DNA from 2 places in the Streptomyces sp. NPDC057697 genome. Region 2 is predicted to be linked to the other one. Evidence: predicted binding sites of a transcription regulator. Region 2 holds the regulator's gene; the other holds the start of a gene.

Region 1 (14,327 bases), on a different contig from region 2:
CGCTACGACTCCACGGTCGGCGAGCTCCCGGCCGGCTGGGGCTTCTACACGATATGGCAGTACACCTCCTCCGGCCCCACCGTCGGCGACCACGACCGCTTCAACGGCGCCCTCGACCGCGTGCAGGCCCTCGCCAACGGCTGAGCCCGCCCGCCCCACCGCTTCGCACGGAAGAGCCCCGGTCACCCACCGGGGCTCTTCGCCGTCACGCCTCCGACCAGGGGACTCTCACCGTCCGGGCCCATGGCGGACCCCCTATACATAGGGTGTATACGCCATGTGTATAGTCCTTCTCTGCCGCACATCGTGTGCCCTGTACAGCTACGGAGGAGTGACCCGCCTTGCCCATGAAGACGAAGTCGATCGGTACGGGGTTGGCCGCCGCCCTGGTGACGGCGCTCACCCTGACGCTGAGCGGCTGCTCCATGCAGACCACCGCGCCCGCCTCGGCGCGTGGTGACGCGGGCTCCGACGCCAAGGGTTCCTTCGGTCCGGTGGACTGCCGCAAGGCGAAGTGCATAGCGCTGACCTTCGACGCGGGGCCGGGCGAGGACACCCCCCACCTGCTGGACATCCTCAAGGAGAAGAAGGTGCACGCGACCTTCTTCCTGCTGGGCAAGAACCACGTCAAGAAGCACCCGGACACCGTGCGCAGGATCGCCGCCGAGGGGCACGAGGTGGCCAACCACACCTGGACGCACCAGGTCCTCACCGACCGCAAGCCCGCCGAGATACGCGCCGAGCTGAAGAAGACGCAGGACGCGATAGCGGAGGTGACCGGCAAGAAGCCGCGCCTCATGCGCCCGCCGCAGGGCCGCACCGACGACACCGTCTCGGACATCAGCAAGGACCTCGGGCTCTCCCAGGTCCTGTGGAGCGCCACCGCGAAGGACTACTCCACGACCGACTCGGCGCTGATCAAGAAGCGCATCCTGGACCAGGCGAGCAAGGACGGCGTCATCCTGCTGCACGACATCTACAAGGGCACCGTCCCCGCCGTGCCGGGCATCATCGACGCGCTGCAGAAGCAGGGCTACACCTTCGTCACCGTTCCGCAGCTGATGGCCCCCGCCGAGCCGGTCCCCGGGACCATCTACCGCCCCTGATCCACCGGGCCGGACACCCGGGGACCCCCGGCACGGGTGCGCCGGGGGTCCTGTCGGTCACGGGGTGCGTCAGCCGCAGGCGCCCGCGGGCCGCTCCCGCGTCACCAGGTCGGTCCAGCCGGTGGTGCCGTCGATCCAGACCACCCGGCGCCCGCCGTCGGCCGCCGCGGACGACTGCTCGCCGCGGTTGCAGGAGACCCGCTGGACGCGCGATCCGTCCGGGGTCAGCTGCCACAGCTTGGGCAGCGTCTCGTTGCGGTACGCCGTGTCCGGGGTCTGCGCCGTCACGGTGACCGCGTCGTCGGACGCCGTCAGGTCGTACGCGAAGAGCGCGCCGTCACCGGTCTCCGGGCTTAGGTCCTTGAGCCCGGTGCCGTCCGGGTTCGACCGGCGCACCGCGAACTGCCCCTGGTCCGCCACCTCGTCGACCAGCCACACCACGGAGTCCTTGGTGACCGCGGTCTGGCCGAGCGCCCGCGGGGAGCCGCTCTGCGGCAGCAGCTTCGTCTTCCCGGTGTTCACGTCGAACACCTCGACGCCCAGCTCGTAGTCCTCCTCGCCCGGGTAGAGCTTCCCGTAGGCGATCGTGGAGCCCTTGACGGACCCGACCGCGGTGGAGAGGTGGTACTTCCCGCCGTCCACGTAGCCCTGCTTGCCGGTGCGGGTGTTCACATAGCCGACGTGCTGGCTGCCGAACGGGTCGTACTCGGTGAAGACCACCAGGTCGCCGTCGACCCGCAGCCCCTCGACGCCGGTGAAGGAGGACCAGACGGTCTTGACCGGGCCCCCGGCTATCGGGCGCTTCAAGATGTCGACGCTCGTGTCGCCGAAGGCCGCCCACACCACGGACTTGCCGTCGGTCGCCGGGTACACGTGGTAGCGCCCGTCGTTGGGGCTGATCAGCTTGGGCGCCCCCTTGCCGTCGGTGCGTCCCGCGTAGACGGAGTACGGCTCCGAGCCGTCGTCGTTCGACTTGGAGGCGGCCCACCAGCCGCCGCCCGCGCCCACGCCCGTACCGGCGGTGTTGAGCTTGCCGAAGAGCTTGTCGGAGTCGACGCCGAGCGCCTTCTCCCAGCCCGGGACGATGCCATGGGCGTCGAACGACCGCTTGACGACGGCCAGCTGCTTGGCCGTCACGCCGAGTTCCCGGGCCGCCGCGATGGTGGCGTTGCGGCCCTCGGTGAAGCCGTCGAGCGGGGTCAGGTACGCGTCGAGCGCGCGGTAGGCGATCTTGTCGGCCAGCTCGGCGCCGAGGTCCTCGCGGATGTCCCAGAGTGCGCCGGAGTAGATCGTGGAGTTGAGGTGCACTCCGCCGTTGTCGGTGGAGAAGGCCACGCCGAGGAAGTTCTTCGAGGTGGTGGCGCCGTCGTTGAGGTCACGGAAGGCGCAGTCGCGGGGCCCGGCGGTGCGGCACAGGTCCTCGCCGATCAGCCCCGCGTCCGGGTCGTCCATCGAGGTGCCGGAGGCGGTGACGTCGATGGCGTTGCCGAAGTAGTCGGCGATCGCCTCGTTCATCGCGCCGGACTGGCCCGCGTAGACGAGGTTCGCGGTGGACTCGACGACGCCGTGGGTCATCTCGTGGCCGACCACGTCCAGGTCGGCGGAGAGCGGCTTGTACTCGCTGTCGCCGCCGCCGTAGACTATCTTCCGGCCGTCCCAGAAGGCGTTGACGTACGGCTGGCCGTAGAGGGTCACCCCGACCAGCGAGTCGATGTTCATGCCGCGGCCGTCGAGGCTGTCGCGGCCGTGCTTCTGCTTGTAGTAGTCGTAGACCTGACCGGCCGCCCAGTGCGCGTCCGTGGCGCCGGACTGACCGGCCTCCTTGCCGAAGTCGCTGGTGGGGTGGCTGAACACGCTGATCCCGCCGGGCCAGCGGCCGGACGCCTCATTGACGTCGACCCCCCGGGCGTCCCAGGTGGTGAGGGCCCCCTTGCTGGTGTCCCACTGCCGGGAGTAGTCCTGCATGAGGTACTTGTCGTCGCCGCTGTCGTAGTAGAGGTCGAGCGGGACCTTGGAGCCGTCGACGCGCAGCCCGGTGCCCTTGACGCCCGGGAAGTCGTCGCCCGCCGTGGCCGCCGGTGCCCCCTTCGCGGCGGCGGCCTTCGCCGGTGCGCCCGCCGGGGCGGTCCCGTCCTGCGCGGTCAGGGTCTTGATGCCGCTGTACTGGAGGACCGGGAAGCCGGCCGCGGCGTCGATGTAGACCTCCTGGAGCACCGGCCGGCCGGTGGCCGGGTCCGTGCCGCGCACGGTGACGTGCTGGGCCAGGACCCCGGACCCCTTCGGGATCACCACGAGCCCCCGGGCGGTGCCGGTGAGCGCGGCCGCCCGCGCGGTCTTCTTGCCCTTGGCGCGGACCGCGTCGGCCTTGGTCAGCGTGTTGCCGCCGAGCCGGGACGCGGTCGTGGCGACCGCGCGCCGCACGGCGAGGTCCGTGCCGACCTTCGGCTCGGTACCGGTCGTGAGCCCGGTGAAGTACTTGCCGGAGGTGCCGGTGACGACGCGCTTCCCGGCCTTCTTCTCCATCCGTACGACGTACTGGCCGCCGAGGACCGTGATACCGCGGTGCTTCTGCTGGAACCGCACCGTCTCCTCGGAGCCGCTGGTCAGCGACTGCACGGGCGTCAGGTCCCGCTGGGGATCGGCGATCCGGTACCGGCTCTTCCGCTCCGCGAGGTGGCTGCGGGCCGCGTCGGCGGGCTTCGCCCCGGCGTCCGCCTTCTCGGAGATCGCGTCGACGAGGGCCGGTGTGGCCGTGCCGTCCCCGGGGACGATCTCGGTCCGGGACTCGGTCTCCGACGGGGCGGCCGCCTGGGCCGGGAGCGCGGTCACGACGAGCGCCGCGCTGCCGAGCAGGGCGGCCAGGGCGGCGCCCCTCGGCAGGCCGCTCCCCCTCCGCGCACCGGCTGCCCGCGCCGCCGCGGATCCCCGTGAACCTCTTCTGGACGTACGCAATTCGACCCCTCCCACGTGCCTGGAAACCATCCAAGTGGTCATGGCCATGCAACCCGTGGGACGCCAATGGATCAATGTGACAGCTGTGTTGACAAGTGGACACGCCCACTTGTGTGCCTTGTGAAAACGGAGTGAGAATCCAGGCATGATCCAGGGGGAGCTGCGGGATCTCGGCCTCGGGGAGGCCGAGCAACGCGTATACGAGGAACTGCTCGCGGGGAAGGCCGCCGACGCGCAGGAGCTCGCCGCGCTGCTGGACATGGCGCCGGAGCTGCTGGAGGCGACGCTCGGGCGGCTGACCGACCACGGCTTCGCCCTGTCCGCGGCGGCCGGCGGGCCGGACGCGCTGCCGCGAGCGGCGGCCCCGGCCGCCGCGATCCGTGCGCTGATCCACCGACGTCAGGCGGAACTCCACCTGCGCTCGGCGGAGTTGGAACAGCTGCGGATGAACGCGGACCGGCTGGCGGGCAGGCTGATGTCCGGCTCGCCGACCGCCCCCGAGGACGGCATCGAGGTGGTCGTCGGGCCGCACGCCATCGGTGAACGCGCCGAATACCTGCTGGCCTCGGCCGAGCACGAGGTGGCGATCCTCGACCGGCCGCCTTATGTGAAGGGCCAGCCGCGCAAGGGGAGTTCGCGCTCCTCCGGGCTGGACATCGAGGCGCTCCTGGACCGGGGCGTGCGGGTGCGCACGGTGCTGGACCGGTCGGGCGTCGGCTACCCCGGCCGGATGCGCTCGCTGACCGGGCTGGTCGAGCGGGGGCTACGGGCCCGGGTCGCCCCGGACGTGCCGACCAAGCTGATCATCGTGGACGGGCGGATCACCCTGCTGCCGCCGAGCGACGCCTCCGACCCGACGGCGTCCGCCCTGGTGGTCGGCGACGCACTGCTGCACAACGCGCTGGTGCCGCTGTTCGAGACGGTGTGGGAGCGGGCGACGCCGCTGGGCGGCTCGGGCGGACCGCTGCCGGAACCGCAGAAGGAACTCCTGGGGCTGCTCGCGGCCGGGCTGAAGGACGAGGCGATAGCGCGCCGGCTGGGCGTCCATGTGCACACGGCCCGGCGCCGGATCAGCGTGCTGCTGGACTCCCTGGGCGCCCAGACCCGCTTCCAGGCGGGGGCGCAGGCGACGCTGCGGGGGTGGCTGGAGGTGTGACCCGGGCGGGGGGCGCGCGGTACGCCGCTGCGGGGGCGGCGCGGCGGTGAGCGGTGGGCGGCTGTGGGGGCGGTGAGCGGTGGGCGGTGCTTGGCTGTGGGGGCGGTGAGCGGTGGGCGGCTGTGGGGGCGGTGAGCGGTGGGCGGTGCTTGGCTGTGGGAAGCGAGACGGCGCGGTGCAGGGCTGCGGGGGTGGGCGGCGTACGGCTGCGGGGCGGCGCACCGCCTCGGTGGCGTACGGCTGCGGAGGCGGCGCGGCGTACCGCCTCGGTGGCGGGCGGCCCGCCCGCACGGCCCGCGCGCGCCGGGGCGTACGGCCTCGGTGGCGCACGGTCCGCCCGCGCCGTGCGGGCAACGGTACGAGGAACGGCCCGTCCCCCCGTCTGTCTGAAGGGCGGGCGGGCCGTCCGTACCAGTCATGTACGCGGTGCCACGTCCCGGTACGAGGAACGGCCCGTCCGCCCCGTCTGTCTGAGGGGCGGGCGGGCCGTCCGTACCGGTCACGTACGCGGTGCCACGTCCGTCACGCCGTGGCGGCTACGCCGCGGCCGGGATCCGCTCCCCGGTCCGGGCCGAAGCCGGGGCCAGGGCGATCTCCAGGACCTGGCGGACGTCGGTCACCGGGTGGACCTCCAGCGTGTCCAGGACCTCGGCGGGGACGTCGTCCAGGTCGGCCTCGTTCCGTTTGGGGATCACCACGGTGGTGATCCCGGCGCGGTGCGCGGCCAGCAGCTTCTGCTTCAGGCCGCCGATCGGCAGCACCCGTCCGGTCAGCGAGACCTCGCCGGTCATCGCCACGTCCGTACGGACCAGCCGGCCGGAGAGCAGCGAGGCCAGTGCCGTCGTCATGGTGATGCCCGCGCTCGGGCCGTCCTTCGGGACCGCGCCCGCCGGGAAGTGGATGTGCACGCCGCGGTCCTTCAGGTCCGCGACCGGCAGCTCCAGTTCCGCGCCGTGCGACCGCAGGAAGCTCAGCGCGATCTGCGCGGACTCCTTCATGACGTCGCCGAGCTGGCCGGTGAGGGTCAGTCCGGACGCCCCGGTCTCCGGGTCGGCCAGCGAGGCCTCCACGAAGAGCACGTCGCCGCCCGCACCGGTCACCGCGAGCCCGGTGGCGACCCCCGGCACCGAGGTCCGGCGCTCGGCCGGGTCCTGGGCGGACTCGGGGACGTGGTGCGGCCGCCCGATCAGAGCGCGCAGGTCCGCTTCGGTGACCGTGAACGGCAGCTCCCGGTCGCCCAGTTCGTGCTGGGCCGCGACCTTGCGGAGCAGCCGGGCCACGGCCCGCTCCAGGTTCCGTACGCCCGCTTCACGGGTGTACTCGCCGGCCAGCTTGCGCAGCGCGGACTCGTCGAGCGTGACCTCGTCCTTCTCCAGACCGGCCCGTTCCAGCTGGCGCGGGAGCAGGTGGTCGCGGGCGATGACGACCTTCTCGTCCTCGGTGTAGCCGTCGAGCCTGACCAGCTCCATGCGGTCGAGCAGGGCCTCCGGGATGGCCTCCAGCACATTGGCCGTGGCCAGGAAGACGACATCGCTGAGGTCGAGCTCGACTTCCAAGTAGTGGTCGCGGAAGGTGTGGTTCTGCGCCGGGTCGAGCACTTCGAGGAGGGCGGCGGCCGGGTCGCCCCGGAAGTCGGAGCCGACCTTGTCGATCTCGTCGAGCAGGACGACCGGGTTCATCGAACCGGCCTCCTTGACGGCCCGCACGATGCGTCCGGGGAGCGCGCCCACGTACGTACGCCGGTGGCCCCGGATCTCCGCCTCGTCCCGGACACCGCCGAGCGCGACGCGGACGAACTTGCGGCCCATGGCGTGTGCGACGGACTCGCCGAGCGAGGTCTTGCCCACGCCCGGAGGGCCCACCAGCGCCAGCACGGCACCGCCGCGCCGCCCGCCGACGACGCCGAGGCCCCGGTCGGAACGCCGCTTGCGGACGGCCAGGTACTCGGTGATGCGCTCCTTCACGTCCTGAAGCCCGGCGTGCTCGGCGTCGAGGACCTCCTGGGCGCCCCGGATGTCGTAGGCGTCCTCGGTCCGCTCGGTCCACGGCAGTTCGAGGACGGTGTCGAGCCAGGTCCTGATCCAGGAGCCCTCGGGGCTCTGGTCCGAGGAGCGCTCCAGCTTGTCGACCTCCTTGAGCGCGGCCTCGCGGACGTGCCCGGGAAGATCGGCGGCCTCGACGCGGGCCCGGTAGTCGTCGGACTCGTCCTCCGGGTCGCCGTTGAGCTGGGCGAGCTCCTTGCGTACGGCTTCGAGCTGGCGCCGCAGCAGGAACTCGCGCTGCTGCTTGTCGACGCCCTCCTGGACGTCCTTGGCGATGGACTCGGCGACGTCCTGCTCTGCGAGGTGTTCGCCGAGCCACTGGATGGCGAGCTTCAGCCGGGCGACCGGGTCCGTGGTCTCCAGGAGCCGCACCTTCTGGGGGGTGGTGAGGAAGGGCGAGTAGCCGGAGTTGTCGGCGAGCGCGGAGATGTCGTCGATCTGCTGGACCCGGTCCACGACCTGCCAGGCACCGCGCTTCTTCAGCCAGCTGGTGGCGAGCGCCTTGTACTCCTTGACCAGCTCGGCGGCGGCGCCCGGAAGGGGATCGGGCACGACGGCGTCGACCCGGGTCCCCTCCACCCAGAGCGCTCCGCCAGGACCGCTGGTCCCGGCCCCGATCCGCACCCGGCCCCGGCCGCGGATCAGCGCGCCCGGGTCTCCGTCCGAGAGCCGTCCGACCTGCTCGACGGTGCCGATGACGCCGGTGCCGGTGTAGGTCCCGTCGATCCGCGGCACCAGGAGCACCTCGGGCTTGCCGCCGCCGTCCCGGGCCGCGGCCTGCGCGGCCTCCACGGCGGCACGTACGTCGGCGTCGGACAGGTCCAGAGGCACCACCATCCCGGGCAGCACGACCTCGTCGTCGAGCGGCAGCACGGGCAGGGCGAGCGGAGTGACCGCATTGGAATCGGTAGCCATGATCTCCCCTTCGGCAGTCAAGTTGAGTTATACCGACTCAATGCTCCTGAGCGCCCCATTGTTCCCCCAGGGGTGTTCGCTGTGAGCGATCAAGCCGTCGCCGTACGGGAGTCCTGCGGACGCCGAGGGGCGCCCTCGGTGCGTTCGGAGGTGCTGCGGTGCGCCGCGCGAGGTGACCGGGCGCGCGGAGAACAATGAGTCCCATGTCTCATATTCCGCCGGATGACGGTGGCCCGGCCGCGCTCGTCCGGGAGACGCCCGCGGAGCGGGCGGACCGGAATCTGATCGAGCTGCTCCAGGAACTGCGGGTCGTGCAGACGGGTGTGCAGATCGTCTTCGCGTTCCTGCTCGGGGTGGCCTTCACCAGCCGGTTTCCGCACCTCGACGCCTTCGAGCGCTCCACCTACGTGGTGACGCTGCTGCTCACGGTGGTCTCCTCGGCGGTGCTCGCGACGCCGGTCGCGCTGCACCGCGGCCTCTTCCACCGGGGTGCCAAGGTGCGGATCGTCGCCCTGTCCGCGCGGCTCGCCGAGGCCGGGCTGGTCTTCCTCGCCCTCGCGCTCAACGGCGCCGTCCTCCTGCTCATGGACGTGGTCCTCGGCCGGACCGCCGCCTTCGCGGTCACGGCCGCCACGCTCGTCATGTTCGCCGGTCTGTGGTTCGTCCTGCCCAGAGCGCTGCGCCGCCCGGCCCGGTGACCCGGCCGGGCGGGGCCGACGGGCCGGGCGGGGTGCCGGGCGCCGGTGTCCGCGCCGGGGCGGCGCCCGCCGTCACGGCCGGTCCGGTGTCACCCGGTCACCGGTCACGCCCGGGTGTCGCGGGCCGGACCGGCGGACCCGGCCGGGGCCTCGCCCGGTGTGCGCCCGCCCCTGTCCGGACCACCGGGGGCGGACCGGGCGGACCCGGCGGGCCGCACGGGCGCGATGCCCCGGGCGACCGCGCCGCCGACCGCGCCCGCCCGGCGCAGCAGCGGCCAGCAGGCCACCCCGAGCAGCAGGGCCAGCGGATGGCCCCAGTTGGTGAGCGGGTCGCTCAGTTCGAGCAGATCGCGCGCCAGCATCGCGCCCACCCCGCCGAGCGCCAGCACCCGCGGCAGCGGGGTGAGCAGTCCGGTGAGCGCGCCCACGCTCGCCATCAGCCCGAAACTGATGCCGTAGTCGAGGCGGTGCAGCGAGGACTCCGGCAGATGCCCGGCGACCACGGACAGCCCGACCGGGATCTCGGTGGCGAGCGTCGCCACCACATGGCCGAGGACGAACACCGCGGCGGTCCGCCATCCCCCGATCCTGCGCTCCAGCGCGGTCAGCACCAGGGCGAAGAGGAGGACGTACGAGGAGGAGAGCCCGCCGACGACCCACAGGGCGCTGGCCACCAGGACGAGCAGCGGGGTCTCGCCGAGGTGTGCGACGTCCGTGCTCGACTCGCGCAGCACGGCGGCGACGGTGCCGGGGTCGGCGTACTCCATGAACAGGGACGTGGCGACCAGCACCAGCAGGTACCCGAAGGTGAACGGCGTACCGGTGGGCGTCGGCAGCACCCGCAGCCAGCGGCGGGTGCCGCGGACCGGGGACGGTGACGGCGGTGGCGGTGGCGCGGCGCCGTGCGGGCGGCCCTGGCGCGGGATGGCGTCGAGCAGCGGCGCCGCGACGGGTTCGCTGCGAACCGCCCTGTCCGTACGGTGATGCACCGCGCGAGGCCCCTTTCCTTGACCGGCCCCCCGGAAGCAACGTCCCACCCTCCGTGATCCTCCCCCACGTCGGCTGTGGTGTGAGCCACACCCGCGAGTGAACCCGCCCGGGGGCCGCGGCCGGACGGAGAGGTGCGGAGCCCTCGTGACGGCCCCGGCGATCCGCAATCCGCTGGCCCGGGGCCGCGCCGAACGGACAGGATGGCGGGGACCCGTGTCCGCCGTTCCCCGGAGACCCGCACCATGTCCGACATCCTCCACTCCGACGCCCCGGCCCCCGTCACCCTCGACCGCCGCGAAGGCCCGTACGGCGAGGTCGTCCTGCGGCAGCGGGGGGACGACTTCGAGATCATCGCCAACGGCTGCTTCCTGATGGACACCTCGGACGGGCGCTCCGAGCGGCTGCTGGTCGACGCGGCGCTGGCCGCGCTCCCGGCCGACCGGCCCGGCCCGTCGGTGCTGATCGGCGGCCTCGGCGTCGGTTTCTCGCTCGCCCGCGCCGCCGCCGAGCCCCGGTGGGGACGGATCGCCGTGGCCGAGCGGGAGCAGGCGATCGTGGACTGGCACCGGGAAGGCCCGCTGGCCGCGATCTCCGGAGCGGCGCTCGCCGATCCGCGTACCGGAATCCTGACGACCGATCTCGTCGGCCACCTGAGCACGACTACGGACCGTTACGACGCTCTGTGCCTGGACATCGACAACGGGCCCGACTGGACCGTCACCGAGGACAACACGAGCCTCTACTCCCCCGCCGGTCTGGCGGACTGCCGGGCGCGGCTGACCCCGGGCGGCGTTCTCGCAGTGTGGTCCGCCCAGCCGTCCGCCGACTTCGAACAGGCCCTACGGAATGCCGGATTCGGTGGGGTACGAACCGAAGAGGTCAGTGTTGCCCGAGGTGTTCCTGACGTGGTGCATCTCGCACTTCGGACGGACTGAGATTCCCCCGCCGGGTATCGTCGGCCCCCGGAAGCCCGGGGGCCAAGCGTCACATCAGCGACACTCCGCCACTTCCGTGCGACCGAGGCGTTACACCCTGCGTAGCCGAGACCGGTCCGCTGCCTCTACGCTGCTGACCGGTAACGGGATCACCCACGAAATCCACAAGCGAAGACCGTGCGTCCGGGGGAATGGCCCCCGCGAGGACGGGCAGGGGCGGGGCGATGGAACAGACACACACCACCCACAACGGTGTCGCGGCCACCCCGGGCGCGCAGCGCCGGGTGCTGGTGGTCGAGGACGACGCCACGATCGTCGATGCCATTTCCGCCCGGCTGCGGGCCGAGGGCTTTCTGGTGCAGACCGCACTCGACGGCCCCGCGGCGGTGGACGCGGCCGAGGCGTGGCAGCCCGATCTGATGGTGCTCGACATCATGCTTCCCGGTTTCGACGGCCTGGAGGTGTGCCGCCGGGTCCAGGCCCAGCGGCCGGTGCCGGTGCTGATGCTGACGGCCCGCGACGACGAGACGGACATGCTGGTCGGCCTCGGCGTCGGCGCCGACGACTACATGACCAAGCCGTTCTCGATGCGTGAGCTGGCGGCCCGGGTCCACGTCCTGCTGCGCCGGGTCGAGCGCGCGGCCCTGGCCGCGGTGACGCCGCGCAGCGGGATTCTGCGCTTGGGCGAGCTGGAGATCGACCACGCCCAGCGCCGGGTCAGGGTGCGCGCCGACGACGTCCATCTGACGCCGACCGAGTTCGACCTGCTGGTCTGTCTGGCCAATACGCCGCGTGCGGTGCTCTCCCGGGAGCAGCTGCTGGCCGAGGTCTGGGACTGGGCGGACGCCTCCGGCACCCGTACGGTCGACAGCCACATCAAGGCGCTGCGCCGGAAGATCGGCGCGGAGCGGATCCGCACCGTGCACGGTGTGGGCTACGCCCTGGAGACCCCGGCTCCATGACCCGGCCCGGTTCCGGACTGCGTCCCTTCTCGGTCAAGGCCAAGATGAGCACGCTCGTCGTGGTCTCGGTCTTCATCACCACCGGTCTGCTGATGGTGGCCGTGCGCACCAGGACCGAGCTGCGGTTCATCACGGTGTTCTCGGTGATCGCGACCCTGCTGATCACCCAGTTCGTGGCGCACGGACTGACCGCGCCGCTGGAAGAGATGACCACCGTGGCCCGGTCGATCTCGCACGGCGACTACACCAGACGGGTGAGCGGCGCCGACCGGCGCGACGAGCTCGGCGACCTGGCCCAGACGATCAACCGCATGGCGGACGATCTGGAGGCCGTGGACCGGCACCGCAAGGAACTGGTGGCCAATGTCTCGCACGAGCTGCGCACACCCATCGCGGCGCTGAGAGCCGTGCTGGAGAACGTCGTGGACGGGGTGTCCTCGGCCGATCCGGAGACGATGCGCACCGCGCTGAAGCAGACCGAGCGGCTCGGCAGGCTGGTGGAGACGCTGCTGGACCTGTCCCGGCTGGACAACGGGGTGGTCACGCTCAAGGCGGGCCGTTTCGAGGTGTGGCCGTATCTCTCGGGCGTGCTGAAGGAGGCGAATCTCGCCGTCTCGCACCGCCGGCTGCCCTCCGGTTCCGGGAACCACATGCGCAAGGACGTCCATCTGCACCTGGACGTGTCGCCGCCGGAGCTGACCGCGCACGCGGACGCGGAACGCCTGCACCAGGTGGTGGCCAATCTGATCGACAACGCCGTCAAGCACAGCCCGCCGCACGGCCGGGTCACCGTACTGGCCCGGCGCGGGCCCGGACCGGAGTCCCTGACGCTGGAGGTCATGGACGAGGGGCCGGGCATCCCCGAGTCCGAACGGCACCGGGTCTTCGAGCGCTTCAACCGCGGCGAGGTGCCCTCCCCGCACGGACCGGGCAGCGACGGCGGTACGGGCCTCGGCCTGGCGATCGCCCGCTGGGCGGTGGATCTGCACGGCGGACGCATCGGTGTGGCCGAATCCGTTCGCGGCTGCCGCATTCAGGTCACTCTTCCGGGGGTCCCTCAACCGCGAGGTTGACATAGGGTTCGAACCGGAAGGGCACGTTCTACGTGTCCCTTTCTCGGGGGTACGGCCCAGGGGGCCGTAGCCGCGGTCCCGCGTACCCAAAGTGAAGCGGAACCGTGCATGTTTCCCGCCAATTCCTGCACCGAAACCCGCCTTCCAGTGTGACTTGCACGACGAAGACAGGCCCGGCCTGCGTGGAACGGCGCGGGAGGCGTAGCCTTGATTTCCGCTGTCCATCACCTTGTGAAGCGGAAGAGGGCGGTTGCCGCCGTGTCGTCTCAGTCCCCCAGTAACTCGAGCATCTCGACCGACCAAGCCAGCCCGGGTTCGAACCCGGCCGCTGCTTTCGGGCCCAATGAGTGGCTCGTCGACGAGATCTACCAGCAGTACCTCCAGGATCCCAATTCGGTCGATCGCGCCTGGTGGGACTTCTTCGCCGACTACAAGCCGGGTAGCTCCGGCACGGCGGACAAGCCCGTTCCCGGCGTCCCGGCCACGGCGGCTGCGGTGACCCCGGCCCCGGCCGCCCCGGCGAAGGCCGCTCCGGCCGCACCCGCGGCCCCGGCGCCCGCGCCCGCCCCCGCCGCTCCCCCGGCCCCGGCCGCTCCGGCGAAGGCCGCTCCGGCTCCGGCCGCGAAGGCTGCCGCGCCCGCCCCGGCCAAGGCCGCGGCAGCGCCGGCCACCGAGGCCCCGGAAGGCCCGGAGTACGTGACGCTGCGCGGCCCCTCGGCCGCCGTCGCGAAGAACATGAACGCCTCGCTGGAGCTGCCGACGGCCACGTCCGTCCGCGCGGTCCCGGTGAAGCTGCTCTTCGACAACCGCATCGTCATCAACAACCACCTGAAGCGCGCCCGGGGCGGGAAGATCTCCTTCACCCACCTCATCGGCTACGCGATGGTGCAGGCCCTCAAGGCCATGCCGGCGATGAACCACTCCTTCGCGCTGAAGGACGGCAAGCCGACCCTGGTCAAGCCGGAGCACGTCAACCTCGGCCTCGCCATCGACCTGGTGAAGCCGAACGGCGACCGCCAGCTGGTCGTCGCGGCCATCAAGAAGGCCGAGACGCTCAACTTCTTCGAGTTCTGGCAGGCCTACGAGGACATCGTCCGCCGCGCCCGCAACGGCAAGCTCGGCATGGACGACTTCACCGGCGTCACCGCCTCGCTGACCAACCCCGGCGGCATCGGCACCGTCCACTCGGTGCCCCGCCTGATGCCCGGACAGGGCCTCATCATGGGCGTCGGCGCGATGGACTACCCCGCCGAGTTCCAGGGCACCTCCCAGGACACCCTGAACAAGCTGGGCATCTCCAAGGTCATGACGCTGACCTCGACGTACGACCACCGGGTCATCCAGGGCGCCGCCTCCGGCGAGTTCCTGCGGATCGTCGCCCAGCTGCTGCTCGGCGAGAACGAGTTCTACGACGAGATCTTCAAGTCGCTGCGCATCCCGTACGAGCCGGTCCGCTGGCTCACGGACATCGACGCCTCGCACGACAACGACGTGACCA
Region 2 (14,327 bases):
CACCGCGTCGCGTTCTTTCATGAATTTCCATCGGACCCAGGTGTGATGTCCCATGAGTGCTGATGCGGGTGACGTGCGGGAGAACCTGACGTACGAGGGGTTCGGCCGTGCCGTGCGTGAGCTGGCGCAGACCGTGGCGGACGACGGGTTCGAGCCCGATGTCGTGCTGAGTATCGCGCGCGGCGGGGTGTTCGTCGCCGGCGGGCTCGCCTACGCCCTCGACTGCAAGAACATTCATCTGGTGAATGTGGAGTTCTACACCGGGGTGGGGACCACCCTGGAAATGCCGGTCATGCTGGCACCCGTTCCCAACGCCATCGACTTCTCGGACAAGAAGGTCCTGATCGCCGACGACGTCGCCGATACCGGGAAGACGCTGAAGCTGGTGCGTGATTTCTGTATCGATCATGTCGCCGAGGTCCGCAGCGCGGTCATCTACGAGAAGTCGCATTCGCTGGTGAAGTGCGAATACGTGTGGAAGAAGACCGACCGCTGGATCAACTTCCCCTGGAGCGTCGACAAGCCCGTCGTACGGCGCAGTGGGCAGGTTCTCGACGCCTGATCCCGGTATCGGACGTACCGGTGACGAGAAACCCCCGGCACGAGAATGTGCCGGGGGTTCGCTGTTCGTGAGGGCGTGAGGGCGTGGGGGGCGGGGGTCAGATCGTGCCCAGCTTGATGATCGACAGCAGCGCGATCAGCTGGATCGCGGACGCGCCCAGTGCCTTCGGCCACGGCAGGTCGTGCGATTTGCTCACCATCGACGTGAAGAGCGCGCCCGAGGCCAGCCAGGTGATCCAGCCGAGAATCTGGACCAGGGAGTTCTCGCCGCCGAGGAAGAGCGCGAATATCAGGCGGGGCGCGTCCGTGATCGACATGATCAGCATGGACAGGCCCACCGTCGGCTGCCAGGCGCCGTCGCCGCCCAGCTGGCGGGCGAGCGTGTGCGTGACCGCGCCGAGGACCAGGCCGCCGATGACGAAGCCGAGGCCCGTGATGATGACGTAGGGCACCGCCGCGGAGATCGTGGCGTGGATCGCGTCGTCCCGGGCCTGGTCGAAGCCGAAGAGCGCGAGCAGGCCGTAGAGGAACGTGACGATGAGCGCCGGGCCCCAGACGGGGTAGTCGCGCATCTGCCAGAACGTCGGGCCCGGGCGGAGCACGATGCCGGTGAGCAGCTCCTTCCACCGCAGCCGGGGGCCCGCGGGCTGGGCGGGGGGCTGGCCGGCGCGGTAGGTGTCGCCGGGGCCGTACGGTTCCTCGCCGATGCTGAACGCCTGGGTGTGGCCGGGGGAGTTGGCGTACGGGTCGCCCTGCTGGGGGGAGCCGTGGGGGTGTTGGGGGTGCTGGGGGTGCTGGTTGTACGGGTCGCCGAAGTACTCCGGCTCGCCGTGGCCGCCCCCGTGGCCGCCGCCATGGCCCCCGCCGTGGTTGCCCCCGTGGCCCCCGCCGTTGTAGCCGTTTCCGGCGTTGCCGTAGCCGCCGTTGTTGTACGGGGGCGGGGCCGCGTTGCCTCCTGCCGGTGGCCAGGGCTGCTGGCCGTACGGCGGTGGTGCCTGCGTGCCGTACGGCTGCTGCCGCGGTTGCTGTTGCGCTTGTTGCGGGGTGCGGTTGTCCCGGCCGCGTCCGATCCTGAATCCAGCCACGTCATCGAACGTACCTGGTCCAGGGCGGTGCGGTCAGAGGGCCTGGGGAACCTGCCCGCCATTGCGGCCGAGCTGTGACATCCCCTAGGGGAACCCTGGGGGCGCCCCCAGGCCCCAGCCCCCAGGCCCCAGCCCCCAGGCCCCCCGTCCCCCCCGGCTCCCGTACCGCCGTGGGAAAGGCGGAAGCGGCCGGTCCCGCCCCCGAGGCAGGTCCGGCCGCTTCCGACGTGCGGTTGAGCGGTTGTGGAGTTGTGGAGTCGTGCGGTCGAGCAGCTGTGTGGCTGTGTGGCCGCGGGCTACTTCACCGGCTCCGGTTCCGGCTCGTCCGCCGACTCCGCCTCCCCGGCCGGATCGGCGGGGGTCTTCACGGAGTCCAGCAGCAGCTGGGAGACGTCGACCACCTGGACCGACTCCTTCGCCTTGCCGTCGTTCTTCTTGCCGTTGACCGAGTCGGTCAGCATGACCAGGCAGAACGGGCACGCGGTGGAGACGATGTCCGGGTTCAGGGACAGGGCCTCGTCGACGCGCTCGTTGTTGATGCGCTTGCCGATCCGCTCCTCCATCCACATCCGGGCACCACCGGCGCCGCAGCAGAAGCCGCGTTCCTTGTGGCGGTGCATCTCCTGCTGGCGCAGGCCGGGGACCTTGTCCATGATCTCGCGCGGCGGCGTGTAGATCTTGTTGTGGCGGCCCAGGTAGCACGGGTCGTGGTACGTGATCAGGCCCTCGACCGGGGTCACCGGGACCAGCTTGCCCTCGTCGATGAGGTGCTGGAGCAGCTGCGTGTGGTGGATGACCTCGTACTCGCCGCCGAGCTGCGGGTACTCGTTGGCGATGGTGTTGAAGCAGTGCGGGCAGGTGGCGACGATCTTCTTCGACGCCTTGGCCTTCTTCGTGGAGTCGTCCTCGTCGTCCTCGCCGAACGCCATGTTCAGCATCGCGACGTTCTCCTGGCCGAGCTGCTGGAACAGCGGCTCGTTGCCCAGGCGGCGGGCCGAGTCACCGGTGCACTTCTCGTCGCCGCCCATGATCGCGAACTTGACGCCCGCGATGTGGAGGAGTTCGGCGAATGCCTTCGTGGTCTTCTTGGCCCGGTCTTCGAGGGCTCCCGCGCAGCCGACCCAGTAGAGGTAGTCGACCTCGGTGAGGTCCTCGACGTCCTTGCCGACGATCGGGACCTCGAAGTCGACCTCCTTGGTCCACTCCACGCGCTGCTTCTTGGCGAGCCCCCAGGGGTTGCCCTTCTTCTCCAGGTTCTTGAGCATCGTGCCCGCCTCGGACGGGAACGCGGACTCGATCATCACCTGGTAGCGGCGCATGTCGACGATGTGGTCGATGTGCTCGATGTCGACCGGGCACTGCTCCACGCACGCACCGCAGGTGGTGCAGGACCACAGCACGTCCGGGTCGATGACCCCGTTCCCCTCGACCGTGCCGATCAGCGGACGCTCGGCCTCCGCGAGGGCGGCCGCGGAGACGTCCTTGAGCTGCTCCTCGGACGCCTTCTCCTCGCCCTCCATGGTCTTGCCGCCGCCGGCCAGCAGATACGGGGCCTTGGCGTGCGCGTGGTCGCGCAGGGACATGATCAGGAGCTTGGGCGAGAGCGGCTTGCCGGTGTTCCAGGCGGGGCACTGCGACTGGCAGCGGCCGCACTCGGTGCAGGTGGAGAAGTCGAGGATGCCCTTCCAGGAGAACTGCTCGACCTGCGAGACGCCGAAGACGGCGTCGTCGGCCGGGTCCTCCCAGTCGATCTCCTGGCCGCCCGACGTCATCGGCTGGAGCGCGCCGAGCGCCGTCGAGCCGTCCGCGTTCCGCTTGAACCAGATGTTCGGGAAGCCGAGGAAGCGGTGCCAGGCGACACCCATGTTGGTGTTGAGCGAGACCGTGATCATCCAGATCAGCGAGACGCCGATCTTCACCATCGCGGTGAAGTAGATGAGGTTCTGCAGCGTTCCGACCGCGAGGCCCTTGAAGGCGAGGACCAGGGGGTACGAGATGAAGTACCCGGCCTCGTAGCCCTCGACGTGGTGGATCGCGCCTTCCAGACCGCGCAGGGTCAGGATCGCCAGGCCGATGGCGAGGATGACGTACTCGACGAAGTACGCCTGCCAGGCCTTGGAACCGGCGAACCGGGACTTGCGGCCGGCCCGGGAGGGCAGGTTCAGCAGCCGGATGGCGATCAGCACGAGGATGCCGACCGTCGTCATCAGGCCGATGAACTCGGTGTACATCTCGAACGGCAGCCAGTTGCCGATGATCGGCAGCACCCAGTCGGCCTTGAAGAGCTGCCCGTACGCCTGGACCAGCGTCGGCGGCAGGGTCAGGAAGCCGATGGCGACGAACCAGTGCGCGAAGCCGACGATCCCCCACCGGTTCATCCGGGTGTGGCCGAGGAACTCCCTGACCAGGGTGATCGTGCGCTGCTTCGGTTGGTCGGTGCGGCTGCCTGCCGGTACCGGTTGTCCGAGCGTGACGAACCGGTAGATCTGCGCGACGGCTCGGGCGATGAGCGCAACGCCGACGACAGTCAGCACCAGCGACACGATGATCGCGGCGAGTTGCATGTAGGGGCTCCTCGGGCCTGCGAGGGTGGGATCCAGCGTCGATGAGCGAGTACTGGCGATTATCCGTGATTACTAAGCAGTAACTTAATCAGTCTGTGCTGACACTACCCACTTCTTCCGCCGTGCTGTAGCCGGACAGGCGGTGATCTGTGTCGCTCAGGCGTGCCTTGCCGCGCCGGGCGAGCCCGCGGAGCGCCCCGCGCAGCGGAGCGCGTACGGCACTCGCCAGGATGGCCAGGTCCAGTCCCACTCCGTGGTGCTCGGCGTAGTGCTGGTCCAAGAGGGCCGGCTCGTCCCACGGCATCCCGGAGCGGGAGCGCACCTGGGCCAGGCCGGTGAGGCCCGGTTTCAGTTCCTGCCGCCAGTGTCTCGCGGTGGGGGAGGCCGGGGTTCCGGCGGGGTCGGTCCCGCCTCCGTTCCCGCTGTCCTCCGGAGTCAGGGGTTCCGGGCCTACGAGGGAGAGGTCTCCCCGTACGACGTGCGGCAGCCGGGAGAGCACGTCCAGCCGCAGCCGCCGGGTGCGCAGCGAGCACAGCACGAAGACGCGGCCGTCCAGGCCGACCCGGGGCGAGCGGGTCAGTACGCCGCCTGGGGGCCGCCGCGCCGCCAGGGCCAGGGCGCCGGCGCCGAGGAGGGGAGAGGCCAGGGCCAGGAGGGCCGAGCCGAGGGTGAGGTCCAGTACGCGCTTGGCGGACGGCGGCTCCCAGTGCTTCGCCGGGATGCCTGCTGCCGATGCCGCTGCCGATGCCGCCCTTGCCGCTGTTCGCGCTCGCCCTGCCGCCGCCCCTGCTGCTGACCGCGTTCGCCCTGCCGTCTTCCTTCCCGCTGTCCGCGGTTGCCCTGCCGCCTTCCTTTCTGCTCCCGCTCTCCGTCCTGTCCTTCTTCTCCGGGTCCGCATCGTTCGCACCTGCCTGGGTTCTCGGCGGAGTCGTCGTCGTGCCGGTTTTGCGTGACTCGCGGCATTTTGTGACAGAACGATCCCATGGGGCGATGATGGGGAGGGGTTGCGTCGCCGGGAGAGGGGGAGTGTCGCGCGATCGGTGCTCGTCGGGAGCGTCGCGCGCGATCGGTGCTCGTCCGGCCCTGTGCGGCTCCCTGCGTCCGGGCCCGGTGCGCCTCCGCGTATGTGTCCCGTCCCATGCGTCCCGCGCGTATGTGTCGTCTCGCGCGTCCCGTGCGTCCCGCGCGTCCCGCGGACGGGGGTGCGAGGCGGCCGTAGGGTCGGGAATTCGCGGTCGGCGCCAGGTGTCTGCACGATAGTTGAGTCGCCTCGACTCAGGTCTGTTGACAGTGGGGCGAGGGTCATGCATCCTTGAGTCAGATCCACTCAAGTAGTCACTGGAGGAATTGAAATGGCACGTGCGGTCGGCATCGACCTGGGCACGACTAACTCCGTCGTCAGCGTTCTCGAAGGCGGCGAGCCCACCGTCATCACCAACGCAGAGGGCGCCAGGACCACGCCGTCCGTCGTCGCCTTCGCGAAGAACGGCGAGGTGCTGGTCGGCGAGGTCGCCAAGCGCCAGGCAGTGACCAACGTCGACAGGACCATCCGCTCGGTCAAGCGCCACATGGGCACTGACTGGAAGATCGACCTGGACGGCAAGAGCTTCAACCCGCAGCAGATGAGCGCCTTCATCCTGCAGAAGCTGAAGCGGGACGCCGAGTCGTACCTGGGCGAGAAGGTGACCGACGCGGTCATCACCGTCCCCGCGTACTTCAACGACTCCGAGCGCCAGGCGACGAAGGAGGCCGGCGAGATCGCGGGCCTGAACGTCCTGCGCATCGTCAACGAGCCGACCGCCGCCGCGCTGGCGTACGGGCTCGACAAGGACGACCAGACGATCCTCGTCTTCGACCTCGGTGGCGGCACCTTCGACGTGTCGCTCCTGGAGATCGGTGACGGCGTCGTCGAGGTGAAGGCCACCAACGGTGACAACCACCTCGGTGGTGACGACTGGGACCAGCGCGTCGTCGACTACCTGGTGAAGCAGTTCGCCAACGGGCACGGCGTGGACCTGTCCAAGGACAAGATGGCTCTCCAGCGTCTGCGCGAGGCCGCGGAGAAGGCGAAGATCGAGCTCTCGTCCTCGACCGAGACCACGATCAACCTGCCGTACATCACGGCGTCCGCCGAGGGCCCGCTGCACCTGGACGAGAAGCTCACGCGCTCGCAGTTCCAGCAGCTCACGGCCGACCTCCTGGACCGCTGCAAGAGCCCGTTCCACAACGTCATCAAGGACGCGGGCATCCAGCTCTCCGAGATCGACCACGTCGTTCTCGTCGGTGGCTCCACCCGTATGCCGGCCGTCGCCGAGCTCGTCAAGGAGCTGACCGGTGGCCAGGAGGCCAACAAGGGTGTGAACCCGGACGAGGTCGTCGCCATCGGCGCCTCGCTCCAGGCCGGTGTCCTCAAGGGCGAGGTCAAGGACGTCCTGCTCCTCGACGTCACCCCGCTGTCCCTCGGTATCGAGACCAAGGGCGGCATCATGACCAAGCTCATCGAGCGCAACACCACGATCCCGACCAAGCGCTCCGAGATCTTCACGACGGCCGAGGACAACCAGCCGTCCGTGCAGATCCAGGTCTACCAGGGCGAGCGCGAGATCGCGGCGTACAACAAGAAGCTCGGCATGTTCGAGCTGACCGGCCTGCCGCCGGCCCCGCGTGGCGTCCCGCAGATCGAGGTCGCGTTCGACATCGACGCGAACGGCATCATGCACGTCGCCGCCAAGGACCTCGGCACCGGCAAGGAGCAGAAGATGACCGTCACCGGCGGCTCCTCGCTGCCGAAGGACGAGGTCAACCGGATGCGTGAGGAGGCCGAGCAGTACGCGGAGGAGGACCACCGCCGCCGCGAGGCCGCCGAGTCGCGCAACCAGGGCGAGCAGCTCGTCTACCAGACGGAGAAGTTCCTCAAGGACAACGAGGACAAGGTTCCCGCCGAGGTGAAGACGGAGGTGGAGACCGCGCTCACCGAGCTGAAGGAGAAGCTCAAGGGCGAGGACACCGCCGAGATCCGTACCGCCACGGAGAAGGTCGCGGCCGTCTCGCAGAAGCTCGGCCAGGCGATGTACGCCAACGCCCAGGCCGACGGCGGCCCGCAGGGCGACGCGCAGCCGGGTGCCCAGGCCAAGGCCGATGACGATGTCGTCGACGCCGAGATCGTGGACGACGAGAAGGACACCAAGGGCGGTGCGGTGTGACCGAGGAGACTCCGGGCTTCGAGGAGAAGCCCGACGTCCCCTCCGGCGCCACCCCTGACGGAGCCGAGCCGAAGGACGCCGCCTCCTCTTCGGAGGAGGGGGCGGCCCCGGCCGGGGACGGAGTACAGACAGTCGGCCTGACCGCGCAGCTGGACCAGGTCCGTACCGCGCTCAACGAGCGCACGGGCGACCTCCAGCGGCTCCAGGCCGAGTACCAGAACTACCGCCGCCGCGTCGAGCGGGACCGGGCCACGGTCAAGGAGATCGCCGTCGCGGGTCTCCTGTCCGAGCTTCTGCCCGTGCTCGACGACGTCGGCCGCGCCCGGGATCACAACGAGCTCGTGGGCGGGTTCAAGTCGGTGGCCGAGTCTCTTGAGACGGTCGTCGCCAAGCTGGGCCTGCAGCAGTTCGGCAAGGAGGGCGAGCCCTTCGACCCGACGATCCACGAAGCCCTGATGCACTCGTACGCGCCGGACGTCACGGAGACGACCTGCGTGGCGATCCTGCAGCCGGGGTATCGGATCGGCGAGCGCACCATCCGCCCCGCGCGGGTGGCGGTGGCCGAACCGCAGCCGGGTGCGACACCGGCCGCAGCCAAGGAAGAGAAGGCAACCGACGAGGAGAGCGGTGGCACCGAGGAGGTCTGACATCCCGTCTGACCACCTCGCGGCCCACCGCCCGGCCATGCGACCGGCCCACGGGCCGGTCGCATGGCCGATCGTCCGGAAGGAGGGACGTCGATGAGCACGAAGGACTTCGTCGAGAAGGACTACTACAAGGTCCTCGGCGTCCCCAAGGACGCCACCGACGCCGAGATCAAGAAGGCGTACCGGAAGCTCGCCCGCGAGTTCCACCCCGACGCCAACAAGGGCGACGACAAGGCCGAGGAGCGCTTCAAGGAGATCTCCGAGGCGAACGACGTCCTCGGCGACAGCAAGAAGCGCAAGGAGTACGACGAGGCACGCGCCCTCTTCGGCAACGGCGGCTTCAGGGCCGGGCCCGGAGGCGCGGGCGGCAACTTCAACTTCGACCTGGGCGACCTCTTCGGCGGTGCCCAGGGCGGGGGCCAGGGCGGCGGCGCCGGCGGTTTCGGCGGCGGTGGCGGCCTGGGCGACGTCTTCGGCGGCCTGTTCAACCGGGGCGGTACGGGGACGCGGGTGCAGCCGCGCCGCGGCCAGGACATCGAGTCCGAGGTGACGCTCAGCTTCACCGAGGCGGTCGACGGGGCCACGGTTCCGCTGCGGATGTCCAGCCAGGCGCCCTGCAAGGCGTGTTCCGGCACCGGGGACAAGAACGGCACCCCCAGGGTCTGCCCGACCTGTCTCGGCACCGGCCAGGTCTCGCGCGGTACCGGCGGCGGCTTCTCGCTCACCGACCCCTGTGTGGACTGCAAGGGCCGGGGCCTCATCGCCCAGGACCCCTGCGACGTCTGCAAGGGCAGCGGCCGGGCGAAGTCCTCCCGGACCATGCAGGTCAGGATCCCGGCGGGCGTCTCGGACGGCCAGCGGATCCGGCTGCGCGGCAAGGGCGGTCCGGGCGAGCGCGGCGGTCCGGCCGGTGATCTGTACGTCGTGGTCCATGTCGACGCACACCCGGTCTTCGGCCGCAAGGGCGACAACCTGACGGTCACCGTGCCGGTCGACTTCACGGAGGCGGCGCTCGGCGGCGAGGTGAAGGTCCCCACGCTCGGTGGCCCGCCGGTCACCCTGAAACTCCCCGCGGGCACCCCCAACGGGCGTACGATGCGCGCCCGCGGCAAGGGCGCCGTACGCAAGGACGGCACCCGGGGCGACCTGCTGGTCACCGTCGAGGTGGCGGTGCCCAGGGACCTCGGCGACGAGGCCAGGGACGCCCTGGAGGCCTACCGGAAGGCGACCGCGGGTCACGACCCGCGGGCGGAACTGTTCCAGGCGGCGAAGGGAGCTTGAGGTGGACGGCCGACGACGCAATCCGTACGAACTGACCGATGAATCCCCGGTGTACGTGATCTCGATCGCGGCCCAGCTCTCGGGCCTGCATCCGCAGACGCTGCGCCAGTACGACCGTCTCGGCCTGGTCTCGCCCGACCGCACGGCCGGGCGCGGCAGGCGCTACTCGGCCCGTGACATCGAGCTGCTGCGTACCGTGCAGCAGCTGTCGCAGGACGAGGGCATCAACCTCGCCGGCATCAAGCGCATCATCGAGCTGGAGAACCAGGTCGCCGCGCTCCAGCAGCGCGTCGCCGAGCTCTCGGCGGCCGTGGACGGCGCGGCGCAGGCGATGCAGCAGCGCGAGGCCCAGGTGCACGCCTCGTACCGGCGCGACCTGGTGCCCTACCAGGACGTGCAGCAGACCAGCGCGTTGGTGGTCTGGCGGCCGAAGCGGCCGAAGGACTGAGCGGACCGGGCATCCGCGCCGGCCGAGGCCGGCGGACCGCCCGCCCGCGCACGGAAGGGCCGGGAGGCCGACTCACGGGTCGGACTTCCCGGCCCTTCGGCTGTCCGGGGGCGGTGAGGCGGACCCGGGGTGCTCAGGCGGCGTGAGGTGGCGTCAGGCGGCGTGAGGCGAAGGGCGGGGCCGGGTGGGCCGGTTGTGCGGGTGCCGAGTGGGGGTGAAGGCGCGGGGCCGGTTGTGCGGGTGCTGGGTGGTGCGTGGGTGGGTCGTACCGGTTGCGTGGGCGGGTCGTACCGAGCGTGCGGGTATCGAGCGGCGCGTGGGCGGGCGGGGCCGGTTGTGCGGGTGCCGGAAGCGGTGCGTGGGTGGGCCGTACCGGGGGTGCGGGTGCTGGAAGCTGTGCGTGGGGCCGTCCCGGGGGTTGTCGGGGGGACAGCGCTTTTCGATACACGGCCTATGGGACAGCCCTAGGACAGGGCCTAGTTGCGTTCCTCTTCCAGGATTCCCGACCGGGCGATCAGATAGCCGAGCTGGGCCCGGCTCGTACTGCCCAGGACGGCGGACAGTTTGGCCACGTGCGCCCGGCAGGTGCGGACGTTCATGCCGAGGCGGCGGGCGATCGAGTCGTCCACGTGGCCTTCCACGAGGAGTTGGGCGATGGAGCGCTGGACGCCGCTGATGCCCTTGGGCGCCGGGTCGTAGGGGAGGTCCTCCAGGAGCGGGGAGGCGCGGTTCCAGAGCTGTTCGAAGACCGTGATGAGGTACTCGACCAGTCCCGGGTGGCGCAGTTCGAGGGCGACCTGGTCGTCGTCGCTGGCCGGGATGAACGCGACGGCCCGGTCGAAGACGATCAGGCGCGAGATGAGCTCCTCCAGCGTGCGGATCTCTACCTTGCCGTCGGCCAGGCGCTCCGCGTACGCCCGCGTGCCCTGGCTGTGCCGGACCGTGTGCTGGTAGAGCGTGCGCATGCCCACCCCGCGGTCGACCACCAGGAGGGCGCGCTCCAGGCCCTCCCGGAGGCGGTCCTCGCCCCGGTCGCCGCCCGGCTGGACCGTGAGCACCTCGGTGCGGCACTCGGCGGTCGCGAGGTCCAGGGCGGCGTTGATGCGGGTGCTGCCCTCCAGCACCGTGATGGCATGGGTGATGGGCGGATCCTGCGCGCTGATGTCCATGAAGGGCTCGAACGATTCGGCCAATTCCAGGGACAGCCGCCTGCGTTCCTGGATCTCGCGCTCGATGGGGTTCAGCCGCTGCGCGAGTGCCGCGGACGGCGGTACGGGGCGGAGCCACTCCGCGTCGTCGGGGTCGGGGTGCAGCAGGGCGAAGTCCATCAGGCAGGGTGCGGTGGCCGCCTCGGCCCGCGATATCCGGCCGGAGCGCAACGCGCTGGCGTAGAGACGCCCCCCGTCTTCGCATAGTTCAGTGATCCCGTGAGGATGTGTACCTTTTGTGTTGCTTGTGGTCATATCTCCACCCCCCAGGTTCCTGAACATGCAGGAACATGATGCATCGACTCGGTGGTGTTCGTGTGCCCAGGTGGGACATCGTCTTAGGTGCGGGGGAGAAGAATCCACAAGTGAGGACGAAGCCGACTATGTATAAGCGATTGCTTCGCTCGGCGCTTGCCGTCTCATTCGTCGCGGCCCTGGGCTATGGCGTACTGGGAAGCGATGAGATCAGCTGGGGCTCCGAGGCGGCCAAGCCCGCCGGCGAGATCAGCTGGAGTACCGAAGCGGGCGCCGGACCGGGCGAGATCAGCTGGGGCGTCAAGGCCGCGGCCTCCGCCGGCGAGATCAGCTGGCTCTCCGGGACATCGGTCGCGTCCGACGAGATCAGCTGGGTCGCACCGACCCGACCAGGCGCATGACCATCCCGCCGGACGACCGGACCTTCCGGCGAGAGATGGCCACGGCCTACCGATCAGGCTGGCATTTCATCGATCTCGTCACTGCCATCCCCCACTGTGGCGACTCGTTGATGGTCACTCTGTTCGGCGACCCCATCGTCGTCGCACGTGAAGAAGACGACGAAGTACGTGCCTACCGTTGCCTGCGCAAGCCGCGCGGAGCCCCGCAGCCCGTGCGCTGTGCGATCCGGTACGACATGATCTTCGTCAACCTCGACCGGCGGGACCACCAGCTGTTCGAGCCAGAGACTATTTCCGCCACCCCCCGCAGTGCCTGAGCGATCCCCCGTCGTTCCATGTCGCTCAGTCACTCCCCCACACAACGGCGCCATCGTGACCTGAACACGATGGCGCCGTTGTGCTTTTCCCGGCCGGGCGCCGCCCGCCGGACGCGGTCCGCAGGGCCGGTCAGACCCTGCCGAGCGCCCGGTCCACGGCGATCTCGATGACGACCCGGTCGGGGTTGGGCCTCGGCGTGCGCTCGTAGCGCTCCGCGTAGCGGCGTACCGCGTCGGCCACCGATTCGGGGTCCGTGCGCACCGTCGCGCGCCCCTCCAGCGTCGCCCAGCGGCGCCCGTCGATCTGGCAGACGGCGACCCGTGCGCCCTCCGGGCCCGCGGCCAGCACATGGGCGGCCTTCCGGGTGTTCTTGCCGGTGATGACCCGCGCCAGCCCGCTCTCGGGGTCGTACGTCACGCCCACCGGTACCACGTGCGGTGTGCCGTCGGGGCGGGGCGTGGTCAGGGTGCACACATGCCGCGCGCGCCAGAAGGCGAGGTACTCGGGGCCAGGGTTCGTCACGTCGACTGCCATGGGAACAGCGTAGGCAGTGCGGTACGGGCCCCCGCACCGCGGCGGCCCCCGCTGCGGTGGCGGAGGGCCCGCGCGGCCGGTTCACTCGAAGCTGTGGGCGAGTCGGGGCGAGGCGCGGGTGCGAGGCGCAGGGCGTGGGACAGCCGACGGAATCAAGTTGAGTGGGGTGGACTCAATATTGCCTTGAGTGGAGTAGACTCAACTTTACGCACGTTGACTGAGTCACTGCTGTGGAGAGGTACGTCGCCGCAAGGAGGAGAGAGCGCACGTGGACGCCGAGCTGACCAACAAGAGCCGGGACGCCATCAACGCGGCCACCAACAGGGCCGTGAAGGACGGGCACGCCGATCTGACCCCGGGGCACCTGCTGCTTGCGCTGCTCGCGGGCGAGGACAACGCGAACATCATCGATCTGCTCGCCGCCGTGGAGGCCGACCAGATCGCCGTACGCACCGGGACGGAGCAGCTCCTCGCCGCCCAGCCCAGTGTCACGGGAGCCACCGTCGCCCCGCCGCAGCCCAACCGTGAGCTGCTCGCCGTCATCGCGGACGCCGCGCAGCGCGCGAAGGAGCTCGGCGACGACTACATCTCCACCGAGCACCTGCTGATCGGCATCGCCGCCGAGGGCGGGCGGGCCGGTGAGATCCTCAGTGGGCAGGGGGCCAGTGCGAAGAAGCTGCTGGACGCGTTCGAGAAGAGCAGGGGAGGGCGCCGGGTGACCACACCCGACCCGGAGGGCCAGTACAAGGCGCTGGAGAAGTTCGGTACGGACTTCACCGCCGCCGCACGCGAGGGCAAGCTCGACCCGGTCATCGGGCGCGACCAGGAGATCCGCCGCGTCGTCCAGGTGCTGTCCCGCCGCACCAAGAACAACCCCGTGCTCATCGGTGAGCCCGGCGTCGGCAAGACGGCCGTCGTCGAGGGCCTCGCCCAGCGCATCGTCAAGGGGGACGTCCCCGAGTCGCTGAAGAACAAGCGGCTCGTCTCGCTGGACCTCGGTGCGATGGTCGCGGGCGCCAAGTACCGGGGCGAGTTCGAGGAACGGCTGAAGACCGTGCTCTCCGAGATCAAGGAGAGCGACGGGCAGATCATCACCTTCATCGACGAGCTGCACACCGTCGTGGGCGCGGGCGCCGGCGGCGACTCCGCCATGGACGCGGGCAACATGCTCAAGCCGATGCTGGCGCGCGGCGAGCTGCGCATGGTCGGCGCGACGACGCTCGACGAGTACCGCGAGCGGATCGAGAAGGACCCCGCCCTGGAGCGCCGCTTCCAGCAGGTGCTGGTGGCCGAGCCGAGCGTCGAGGACACCATCGCGATCCTGCGCGGGCTCAAAGGCCGGTACGAGGCCCACCACAAGGTCTCCATCGCGGACTCCGCGCTGGTGGCCGCCGCGACCCTCTCGGACCGCTACATCACCTCCCGCTTCCTCCCCGACAAGGCCATCGACCTGGTCGACGAGGCGGCCTCCCGGCTGCGCATGGAGATCGACTCCTCGCCGGTGGAGATCGACGAGCTCCAGCGGGCCGTCGACCGCCTCCACATGGAGGAGCTGGCCCTCAAGAACGAGACCGACCCCGGCTCCCGGCAGCGCCTGGAGAAGCTCCGCCGCGACCTCGCCGACAAGGAGGAGGAGCTGCGCGGCCTCAACGCCCGCTGGGAGAAGGAGAAGCAGGGCCTCAACCGCGTCGGTGAGCTGAAGGAGCGCCTCGACGATCTGCACGGCCAGGCCGAACGCGCCCAGCGCGACGGCGACTTCGACACCGCTTCCAAGCTGCTGTACGGGGAGATCCCGGGCCTGGAGCGGGAGTTGGCCGAGGCG

Evidence for each region. Region 2 encodes HspR, which represses chaperone genes until heat shock. Its sites were predicted from a motif close to TTGAGNNNNNNNNNCTCAA; they were not measured.
Region 1: lon (endopeptidase La) is a predicted target of HspR. The motif match lies at 8,194-8,212, and genes of this name have one in related genera.

Annotation. Positions count from the first base shown of each region.
Region 1 covers NZ_JBHVJA010000002.1:885,190-899,516, reverse strand. Annotated here, with positions in the region: gene ACFVFH_RS08995 (lysozyme) at 1-144, shown strand, start outside; gene ACFVFH_RS08990 (polysaccharide deacetylase family protein) at 348-1,106, shown strand; gene ACFVFH_RS08985 (M4 family metallopeptidase) at 1,176-3,968, opposite strand; gene ACFVFH_RS08980 (TrmB family transcriptional regulator) at 4,204-5,214, shown strand; gene lon (endopeptidase La) at 5,751-8,171, opposite strand; gene ACFVFH_RS08970 (DUF6328 family protein) at 8,375-8,869, shown strand; gene ACFVFH_RS08965 (rhomboid-like protein) at 8,974-9,858, opposite strand; gene ACFVFH_RS08960 (spermidine synthase) at 10,102-10,794, shown strand; gene ACFVFH_RS08955 (response regulator transcription factor) at 11,019-11,756, shown strand; gene ACFVFH_RS08950 (HAMP domain-containing sensor histidine kinase) at 11,753-12,829, shown strand; gene ACFVFH_RS08945 (multifunctional oxoglutarate decarboxylase/oxoglutarate dehydrogenase thiamine pyrophosphate-binding subunit/dihydrolipoyllysine-residue succinyltransferase subunit) at 13,088-14,327, shown strand, end outside.
Region 2 covers NZ_JBHVJA010000003.1:529,085-543,411, forward strand. Annotated here, with positions in the region: gene dcd (dCTP deaminase) at 1-46, shown strand, start outside; gene ACFVFH_RS12220 (phosphoribosyltransferase) at 53-562, shown strand; gene ACFVFH_RS12225 (Yip1 family protein) at 660-1,646, opposite strand; gene ACFVFH_RS12230 ((Fe-S)-binding protein) at 1,943-4,210, opposite strand; gene ACFVFH_RS12235 (sugar transferase) at 4,299-5,108, opposite strand; gene dnaK (molecular chaperone DnaK) at 5,563-7,413, shown strand; gene grpE (nucleotide exchange factor GrpE) at 7,410-8,060, shown strand; gene dnaJ (molecular chaperone DnaJ) at 8,154-9,341, shown strand; gene ACFVFH_RS12255 (heat shock protein transcriptional repressor HspR) at 9,343-9,789, shown strand; gene ACFVFH_RS12260 (helix-turn-helix transcriptional regulator) at 10,266-11,279, opposite strand; gene ACFVFH_RS12265 (5'-nucleotidase) at 11,381-11,653, shown strand; gene ACFVFH_RS12270 ((2Fe-2S)-binding protein) at 11,650-11,970, shown strand; gene ACFVFH_RS12275 (pyridoxamine 5'-phosphate oxidase family protein) at 12,101-12,505, opposite strand; gene clpB (ATP-dependent chaperone ClpB) at 12,774-14,327, shown strand, end outside.